DNA from 3 places in the Pantoea sp. nfd-35 genome. Region 2 is predicted to be linked to each of the others. Evidence: riboswitches for the same ligand, from Rfam matches in the RefSeq annotation. Region 2 holds a riboswitch; each other region holds the start of a gene.
What was found. A riboswitch is a leader RNA that binds a small molecule or an ion and turns the genes downstream of it on or off. The one in region 2 is predicted to bind thiamine pyrophosphate.
Positions count from the first base shown of each region.

Region 1 (3,257 bases), 2.1 Mb from region 2:
GCAAGGCGAAACACGATGGGCTACCACCACTGATGGAAATGGTGCACCGGCCCAATCCCGTTGCCCACTTCCAGCGAATCTGCCGCCAGTAATGCCTGCTGCAGCCAGGCTTTCGCTTCACTGATCGTCGCTTCCCAGCTGTCATGCCGGGGACGTAAGGCCGCGAGCGCGGCGGACAGTGTACAGCCAGTGCCGTGCGTATGACGCGTGTTTACCCGCACGCTGCTAAAGCGCTGACGCCCTGCCCGAGTTAGCAGCCAGTCCGGGCTTTCATCACCATCGAGATGACCGCCTTTCATCAGCACTGCCTGGCAACCCAGCGCCAGTAGCGCTTCGCCCTGGGTGAGCATCTCATCTTCATTGAGGGCAACCTGGCATCCCAGCAGTGCAGCGGCTTCGGGCAGGTTTGGCGTAATCAATGACACCTGTGGCAATAAACGATCTCGCACACAGGCAATCGCATCCGGATTCAGCAGGGCATCGCCGCTTTTAGCCACCATCACCGTATCCAGCACCACAAAGGGAATTTCCCGCCGCTGCAGGCCATGGGCCACCCGCTCGACAATTTCTGTTTCAGACAGCATGCCAATCTTCGCACTGTCGATGCGCACATCATCCAGCACCGAGTCCAGCTGGGCGGTCACAAACTCTGGCGCAACGCGGTATACCGACTGCACGCCGCAGGTATTCTGCGCCACCAGCGCCGTGATCACACTGGTACCGTACGCGCCCAGTGCAGAGAAGGTTTTCAGATCGGCCTGGATACCGGCCCCGCCGCTGGGATCGGTCCCTGCAATCGTCAGGGCATTAATGCGTTTCATCAGGTGCCTCCAGCGTCCAGAGTGCATCCAGGAAAGCAGGCGCAAAGCTACCCGGTCCATCTGCATCCTGCGCGGCCTTTTCTCCAGCCAGCGCCATCACCCGACAGGCGCAGGCGATGTTGATCAGTCGGTCACCTGGCAAACAGGCAAAGGCCGCAACCACCGCTGAAAGCGCACAGCCGGTGCCGACCACCCGCGTCATTAACGGCGAACCGCCCGTAATCGCCCAGGTGCGCTGCCCATCGGTGACATAGTCTACTTCGCCGGTCACGACGACACAGGTATCAAAAGCTTTTGCCAGCTGTTGGGCAGCCTGCAGCGCGGCTTCGGCCGAATGCAGGCTGTCAACACCGCGTCCGCCTGCTGCCTGCTGCGCCAGCGACAGAATCTCTGAGGCATTGCCGCGCACCACTGCAGGCGACTGCGCGAGCAGCTGCTTGCAAAACACGGTGCGCAGCGTCAGCGCGCCGACCGCCACCGGATCCAGTGTCCAGGGCGTGCCCGCCTGATTTGCTGCAAGCACCGCAGCCTGCATCGCTTGCTTACGATCGTGGGTTAGCGTACCGACATTGATAAGCAGCGCATCGGCAACCGCGCTAAACTGCGCCGCTTCTTCAGCGTCGATAACCATGGCCGGAGAGGCATTAAGGGCGAGTAAAACGTTAGCGGTTAGCGTTTGCACCACATCGTTGGTCATACAGTGCACCAGCGGTGACTGACGGCGAAACTGTTGCAGAATGGGCGCGCATTGCGCATCAGAAAGGTGTTGCGGTTGATGTGTCATCATAACTCCCAACCGGCGGACAAGAAGGCGAATGCGGTCAGGCATCAGACTTCCCTACGCTGGCATTATCCAGATCAGGTAATACGGGTTTTTCTCAGCCTTCACAAAGAAGGGCACCCCGAGTCGTCAGGTAAATTCACTTTACCCGTCATCAGCATAAGGTTGAGCCACTGGCAAAGCAACCTTGCCCGCATCAAATCAGATCGTTTAATCCGGGTTTATATTCAACACGCCTTCTTGGGCTTATTCTTGAGATAACAATTATTTACTCAGAGTATCCTGATGAAAACTGGCTTCAGCCTGGTCGCATATTTTATAAAACTGGCGTTACTCATGTCAGGATTGATGCTGGCATTTCAGGCGAGTGCCGCCCCCAGTTTTTCATGTGCGCATCCCAGCGCAATCGAAAAGGTGATTTGTCAGAGCCAGACGTTATCGGCAAAAGATCGGTTAATGGCGCATTTTTTTGATCTCGCGAAAAAAAACGCCACGGCCGGACCTTCGGGGCTCATTACCGCACAACGGCAATGGTTAAAAAACCTGACTAAAATGTGTCTCACTGACCCTCAAGAAAAACGCATTGAAGGATACTACGATCAACGGCTTTTTGAACTCGCTGTCATGGTTCTTTATACCCATCATGGCGAAGCCATTAAGCAAATTCGTAAAATAAATCCCGAGTTAGTGAACATATACGAAGCGATTTATCAGTTTACTTCTCTTCCAGCAGGTTCAACCAGGCATAATAAGGTCACCGAACTCATTCGACCCGCTTTCGAAGTAACAGATAACCACATATTCGAAGATAAAATTCCTGATGCAGAAAGCGCAGCAGAAAATACCAACAACTTCGGCATGTTTCTCTGGCTCATTGCCGAAAATAATCCAGAATCACTTATTATCCCCTGCGAGGCATTTTTACGGCATCCACAAAATATCGTCTGGCTGGAACCGCTGGCCGGTGGTGCAATTGACAGCCGAACCCCCATCAGTGACTGCGAACAAACTCAGCCCACACTGCCGTTGTTTAAGCAATTTATTCATCTGGCGGAAGATGCCACCCCTGTTAGCACAGGGACCATTCGTTTTACAATTTATGCCATTACGCGGGCGGAAATTTCAGCCACGTTAAGTCACAGCATGAAGTTTTTAAAGTCCATCCAATACGGAAAAAATAGCTTATCTGACGACGCACAGCAGTTTATCAAGCAGCATACTGAAGGCTACCAGAATAGCCTTATTGAGCTGGCACACTACTACCAACATGCGTTTAACATGCCGGCGGATACGGCGAATAGCGAAGCCAGACGTTCAATCACGATCCTGCTAAATAACATTACCGATGATGAGTAATAAAAAATGTTAAAAGACGATGAAGCGCCATCTAATATCAAAGGCTTAATTAGCTTACCGCTGATTGTGATTATTGCACTTCTGATGATTATGGCTTATACATCTGTGTCTTCTGGTACATTTATCTTTTCTTTAATAGGGGGCACTTTAATATTAATAAGTTGGGCAATGTGGTTAATATGCGAACTTGTTGCATCTATTTGGGAACGCCGTTGGAAAGATGTCGCGAAAGTTATTTCCCTGCCATTCATTTTCGCTGGCTTAGTGTTCCTTTCTGTCACAGAGTTTAACTATATCAA
Region 1 covers NZ_CP122403.1:1,588,305-1,591,561, reverse strand. The annotation lists gene thiD (bifunctional hydroxymethylpyrimidine kinase/phosphomethylpyrimidine kinase) at 21-821, opposite strand; gene thiM (hydroxyethylthiazole kinase) at 808-1,608, opposite strand; TPP riboswitch at 1,640-1,736, opposite strand; gene P9J57_RS07445 (lysozyme inhibitor LprI family protein) at 1,888-2,958, shown strand; gene P9J57_RS07440 (hypothetical protein) at 2,965-3,257, shown strand, end outside.
Region 1: another riboswitch for thiamine pyrophosphate. It lies ahead of thiM (hydroxyethylthiazole kinase); the one in region 2 lies ahead of thiB (thiamine ABC transporter substrate binding subunit).

Region 2 (3,257 bases):
GCGCAAAGCTGTGCCAGCCAGCCCACCCGACCATAGACGGTGAGCAGGCCGAATACGGCCACCAGCACGGGCAGAACCAGCGTCATGGCGCACAGGCGCAGCAACACCTGACGTCCGGGAAAGCGCCGCCGATAAAGGGCTCGGGACAATGGAATGGCCGGCAGCAAGGAGAGCAGGGCGGAAAGCAGCGCCTGCTTAAACGAAAAGCCAATAACATGATGCAGATACGTATCCTGCAGGACAGACCGCCAGTTGGTCGCTGGCGCCGCCATCCACAGTGCTGTGAAGGCCAGCAGCGCCACGCTGCAGAGCAGCAGCGTGGCGAGCGAACCCGGAATCAGCCAGAAAGGGATTAACGGCTGACGGCGCGTTGCCATTGGCTAACCCATTGCGAACGGTGGCTGGCAACCTCTTCCGGTGAAAACTGCAATGTTGTCTTCGGCACGCTGAGCGAGGCAAACCCGGCGGGGAGGTCAGTTTTGATCACCGGATACATCCAGTTCCCGGTAGGGATGGTGTTCTGAAAGGCTGGCGTAACCATGAATTGCATAAACTGTTCTGCCAGTTTGGGCTGCTTGCTGTTCGCCAGTCGGGCGGCCACCTCAACCTGCAGATAGTTGCCTTCGGCGAAGGATGCCGCAGCATAGTTATCTTTTTTCTCTTCAATGATGTGATAAGCCGGTGACGTGGTATAGCTCAGCACCAGATCGCTCTCGCCTTTAAGAAACAGGCCGTAGGCTTCACTCCAGCCTTTGGTGACCGTGACGGTTTTCTTCGCCAGCTTTTGCCAGGCCTCAGGCGCGTTGTCCCCGTAAACCTTTTGCATCCACAGCAGCAGGCCAAGGCCTGGCGTGCTGGTGCGAGGATCTTCATAAATCACGCGCCATTTCTCTGGGCTTTCGACCAGTTCTTTCAGGCTTGTGGGGGGATTTTTTAGCGTGTTTTTGTTGTACACGAATGCGAAATAACCGTAATCGAACGGCACAAAGGTGGTGTCCTTCCAGCCGCCGGGCACCTGCAGCTCACGGGTATCCACGTCGCTTTTGGCAAACAGGCCGGTTTGCTGCGCGGCCTGCAGAAGGTTGTTATCCAGGCCTAGTACCACATCGGCCTTTGTGTTCTTGCCTTCCATACGTACACGGTTCAGCAGCGAAACACCGTCTTCCAGCGCGACAAATTTCAGCTCGCAACCGCACTGGGCTTCAAAGGCTTTTTTGACGGCCGGACCCGGCCCCCAGTCAGCGGAAAAGGCGTCGTAGGTGTAAACCGTCAGGACAGGTTTGGCCGCAAAGACCGGGGCAGAGAGTAACAGCAGCACGGGCAGGACGTTTCTTAACACTTTGCGCTCCTAGGGCGGCAGGGTTGAGTCGCAAAGGATCTGAGCAAAACAACCTCTCAAATCCCTACGTCGGTATTAACCGATTCAGGTTCGACGGGTATTTCTCAGCGCCCTGACACTGTGGAAAGGGGCACCCCGTTGAGAACGCCACATTCTAGTCATTAAATGCGCAAGGGGAAAGGCTCACAGCGTAGGCGGGGCAAACCAGGCGGATTTAAAATCAAACCAGCCCAATGTATTCATCCGCACGCCGCGCATACTGCGCTGGCCCTCCAGCAGCAGCCAGTGATGAAACAGCGGATGAAGCCAGCTATTTTCCACCAGATATTTACCCCATTCAGCGAGGGAGAGCGTTTTTTCACGCCAGCGCGTGGCATCCTGCTGCCAGTTAACAGGCATACAGTGCTGCATCAACGGCGTTTCGTATAACAGGGCAAACAGGGAATATTCGAGGGGCAGGGTAAAATTGACGCTGCCCAGCCAGATATCACTCTCGCCTTCGCCCTGATGCCAGCTTTCGTAACTGACTTCCCGGGTGTTCAACGTAACGCCCTGTTCTGCCAGCAACGGACGTAAGGCATCCGTAATACTGACATGCTCAATATGCTGGTTATACCAGGTTAACGTCAGGCTCGTGAGGCCCGCCGGTTTGTCCACTGGGGTCAGATCGCGGCGATGGTGCCAGCGGGGTAGCAGGCCGTAAGCCGGGAACCAGTAGCGCTGATAACCCCTGCCCGCATTATTGAGGAGTGCAATCGGGTTAAGCAGGTCGCTGAGCCAGCGTCGAATGTCTCGATCGGCCATTTTTTCTGAACGCTGATCGAACAGTAAATAGTAGCAACCTTCTTCAAGCCGGCTCTCTTCCTGTTTCTCATCGGCTTTTTCGCCCTGCAGGCGAACCCCTGCATAAACCAGCTCGTCACTGATCTCTGGCAGTACCCACACCGACACATCATCGATCAGCGCGCGATAGCCAAAGTAGTCGTCAAACGCTTCTATCTTCAACTGGCTGTGCTGATTACGGACGACCCGATAAGGACCTGTTCCCAAAGGTTGACGGGCAAAATCGCGAATTTCAGGCCATTCCCGTGGCAGAATCATGGCGCTGACGCTGCCCAGCAGCCAGGGCAGCCAGCTGTCGGGCTGATCCAGATAGATATCCAGGGTCCAGGGGGCCGGTGAGTCGAGCCGTTGGATATGAGAAAACAGGGGATACTGACGCAGGCGTTCCAGGCTTGCGATCACATCGGCCATGTCCAGCTCCCGGCCATGATGAAAACGAATGGCAGGACGTAAATAAAAGCGCCAGTGGAGATCGGATGTTTGCTGCCAGTGATGGGCGATATCGGCCTCGATTTCCCCCTTTTCCTCATTTATGCGCGTCAGGCCGCTAAAGATCTGGCGGGCAATATGGGTTTCCGAACGGCGCAGGGGCGGACCGGGTAACAGATTCAGCAGAGGGCGATAATAGAGGACGCGCAAAATATGTTTGCCCTGGCGGAAGCTCCGCCCCAGGTGGGCGCTGATCATCTGTCTGACCTGATCTTTATCCCCCACCAGCTGGACTAACTGATCGATACGATCCTGCTCCAGAAGATCTTCGGCACGCTGCTGCTGGAGCGCCAGCCCGGTGTAGCAGAAGGTCATCAGGGAACGTTTGCCCCGTCCGGCTTCGGCCTGCCAGGTGAGCCAGCCAGCCGCTTGCATTCTGTTGAGCAGGTTTCGCATATGGCGACGCGAACAGTGCAGCAAATCAGCCAGTTCGCCCAGGGTTGTTTCCTGTGGTTGTCCCTGGCAATTTTGCCACAGACGAATGAACTGCTGCTTCAGACGTGATGACGACATAAAAGAGGAACTCCCTGATAAAGGTGCTCTGTTTTTCTTACCCCATTTTAGAGGCAATCTTTCCTGTATTGGA
Region 2 covers NZ_CP122403.1:3,670,875-3,674,131, reverse strand. The annotation lists gene thiP (thiamine/thiamine pyrophosphate ABC transporter permease ThiP) at 1-377, opposite strand, end outside; gene thiB (thiamine ABC transporter substrate binding subunit) at 353-1,339, opposite strand; TPP riboswitch at 1,383-1,487, opposite strand; gene sgrR (HTH-type transcriptional regulator SgrR) at 1,523-3,184, opposite strand.

Region 3 (3,257 bases), on a different replicon from region 2:
CGGCTTCAAGCTGAGACAGGGTCGATTTTGCAATCCCCGCCCGGCGAGCAACTTCAGCCAGCGTCAGGCCGGCACGCTGGCGTTCTCTTACTAAACCTCGGGCAATGATATCAATGGGCGTGCTCATCACTTTTCCTGTTCGTTAAAATGAACGTATCGTTCGTCTTGTAATACATATCCGATGTCCATTATAATGGATTTATCGTTCGTTATGGGATTCGATGTTGATGCTGGCAAAAAAATTCACGCTGGATAAAGGCGTTATAAAAGCAATTTTTCTGGTCTGTATCGCAGATGGCATTGTCGGCCTGTCTTACGGGTCGCTCGCCACTGCTGATGGCTTTCCGTTTTGGGTACCGCTGGCGTTATCAACGCTGGTGCTGGCTGGCGCATCGGAATTCTTATTTATTGGCATCGTTGCCGGCGGTGGCAGTCCGTTAACCGCTGCCGCGGCAGGTTTGCTGGTCAACGCCCGCCATCTTCCCTTTGGCATTGCGGTTAAAGACTTAGTGGGCAGAGGCTGGCGGGGGGCGCTCGGCTGTCACATTATGAACGATGAAAGTGTGGTGTTCGGCATCTCTCAGCCGCAGCTGGCTCAACGCCGCAGTGCGTTTTGGCTGTGCGGCATCGGTATCGGATTGATCTGGCCGTTCACCGTCATGCTCGGGGCCGCGATTGGCCAGTTTATCCCGAATATTTCCGTTATCGGTCTGGATGCGGTTTTTCCCGCCATTCTTATCGCACTCATCTTCCCGGCGTTACGCAAACCCCGAACCCGCATTCCTGCTGCTACCGGCGCCGTGCTGTCGCTGGCGGTCACGCCATTTGTTCCAGCAGGGATGCCTGTTCTGTTTTCGTTGTTAGGGCTGCTTACGTGGAGATCGCGTAAATGAATCATCCGATGATAATTGCAGGCATTGCCTTGCTGGCTGCCGGAACCTATGCCATTCGTTATGCGGGCGTCAAACTGGGTAACCGGTTGCCTGTCAGTGAGCGCACGCAAAATGTGTTATCCGATGCGGCCACGGTACTGTTACTGGCCGTTGCAGCCACCACCACGTTGTTCGAAGGTCAGCATTTTGCCGGGATGGCAAGGCTGCTGGGCGTGTCGTTTGCCATTTTTCTCGCCTGGCGCAGGGCGCCGCTGATCGTCATCATTTTGGGCGCAGCCTGTATGACCGCTCTGCTGCGTTACCTGAATGTGCCTTAGTCGCTAACGACAAATTGCTGCATCAGCCTTGACGTAAGGCGCGGCTTAAAATAAAACTAGAACCCGTCAGGGGAGTCTCGCCAAAGAGACTGAGAGGCTAATAGCGCAATGCGCGGCTTAGCGACCCTTAGAACCTGACCCAGTTGATACTGGCGTAGGAAGACGGGTATCTTTGCCACAGGCAGATACTTGCCGCAGAGTCTGCTTTTGCCGGGCTCATGCTTTTTCCCTTCTTGTATCACGGGTCTCTGACTGTTAACAGAGAGGCCAAAGTGAAAATCCTGTTTCTGATGTTATCCTGTCAGGTTGGCTGGCAATGAGCCGCTGGTCAGTGCTCGGCAGCGGCGTGTCCGGACTGTGTATCGCCACGCTACTGGCGGAGCAAGGTGAACCTGTCGAAATCATTACCTTACCGGACTGCCGCGCGGCATCGCACTGGGCTGGCGGTATGCTGGCGCCCTGGTGCGAAGCGGAAAGTGCGCCACAGCAGGTCGTTGACTGGGGTCAGTATGCTGCGGCATGGTGGTCGGCCCGGGTCAGCGGCGTGGAACAGCAGGGTACCCTGGTGATTGCGCCCCCGCGCGACAGTGCTGAGTTAACGCGTTTCGCTAACATGACCTCATCACATCAGTGGGTGACGCCAGCAGAGATTGAACCTGCGCTGGAAGACCGTTTTGCCCGTGGCTTGTTCTTTGCCGCAGAAGGTCATCTTGATCCCCGGCTGGCAATGCAACAATTACAAACGCGTTTACTGAATGCGGGGGTCCGGTTTCACCCGGGTAAACCCAGCGGGAAAATTATCGATTGCCGGGGTATTCATGCCCGGCAATCCCAACCCGAATTGCGTGCCGTGCGCGGTGAAATGGTTATTCTCCACACCGACGAAATAACGTTTTCCCGTCCTGTTCGCCTGCTGCACCCGCGTTTTCCCTGTTATCTGGTGCCCAGGGCACAGGGGCATTTTATGCTGGGCGCGACCATGGTCGAAAGCCAGGATGACAGCCCAATCAGCGCGCGCGCTATGATGGAACTGTTAAGCGCAGCCTACAGCATCCATCCCGCCCTCGCCGAAGCACGCATTATTGAAAGCGGCACAGGTATGCGTCCGGCTTACCGCCACAATCTGCCCGAAGTGCGTTACGAAAATGGCATTTTTTCTATTAACGGCATGTACCGTCACGGCTTCCTGCTGGCCCCGATGATGGCCGAGAAGCTTATGCAACAACTGACGTCCGAGGGAGTGCGATGAAAATAGAACTGAACGGCCTTGCTATTGAAACCGAAGCCCGCACGCTGGCTGAATTACTCGTGGAACAACATATCGATGCTGGCTGTGTCGCCAGTGCCGTGAACGGCGAATTTGTTCCCCGGGAGCGCTATTCCTCAGAGCCGCTTGTGGCGGGTTGTCGTCTTGAAGTGTTATCGCCGATGCAGGGAGGCTAACGATGTTTTATGACTTTAGCGGACAGTCACGTTTTTTACTGGGTACTGCAGGTTATCCCTCGCCGGATATTCTGCAACAGGCCGTTGGCGCATCCGGCGCCGAGATTATTACGGTGAGTCTGCGTCGTGAAGGAAGCCAGGGCGGAGCCTTTCGCGATCTCCTGAAAACCTTAAATAAACGCGTTTTACCCAATACCGCAGGCTGCCACACGGTGAAAGAAGCCGTGACGACTGCGCATATGGCGCGGGAATTGTTTGCCACGTCCTGGATCAAGCTTGAGGTGATCGGTCATGCCGATACCTTACAGCCCGATCCCTTTGCCCTCGTCGAAGCAGCACGTATTTTGTGTGCAGAGGGTTTCCACGTTTTCCCTTACACCACAGAAGATCTGATTGTGGGCGAGAAACTGCTGGACGCGGGCTGTGAAGTGCTGATGCCGTGGGGGGCGCCTATCGGCTCAGGCCAGGGATTACGCAATATCGAGGGATTACGCACGATGCGTGCCTGGTTTAAGGACGTTCCACTGATTATTGATGCCGGGATCGGTGCGCCGAGCCAGGCGGCTCAGGCGATGGAATTGGGGTTTGATGCTGTGCTGTTGAA
Region 3 covers NZ_CP122404.1:158,164-161,420, forward strand. The annotation lists gene P9J57_RS21135 (helix-turn-helix domain-containing protein) at 1-127, opposite strand, end outside; gene P9J57_RS21140 (AzlC family ABC transporter permease) at 222-893, shown strand; gene P9J57_RS21145 (AzlD domain-containing protein) at 890-1,210, shown strand; TPP riboswitch at 1,269-1,388, shown strand; gene P9J57_RS21150 (FAD-dependent oxidoreductase) at 1,527-2,459, shown strand; gene thiS (sulfur carrier protein ThiS) at 2,456-2,653, shown strand; gene P9J57_RS21160 (thiazole synthase) at 2,656-3,257, shown strand, end outside.
Region 3: another riboswitch for thiamine pyrophosphate. It lies ahead of P9J57_RS21150 (FAD-dependent oxidoreductase); the one in region 2 lies ahead of thiB (thiamine ABC transporter substrate binding subunit).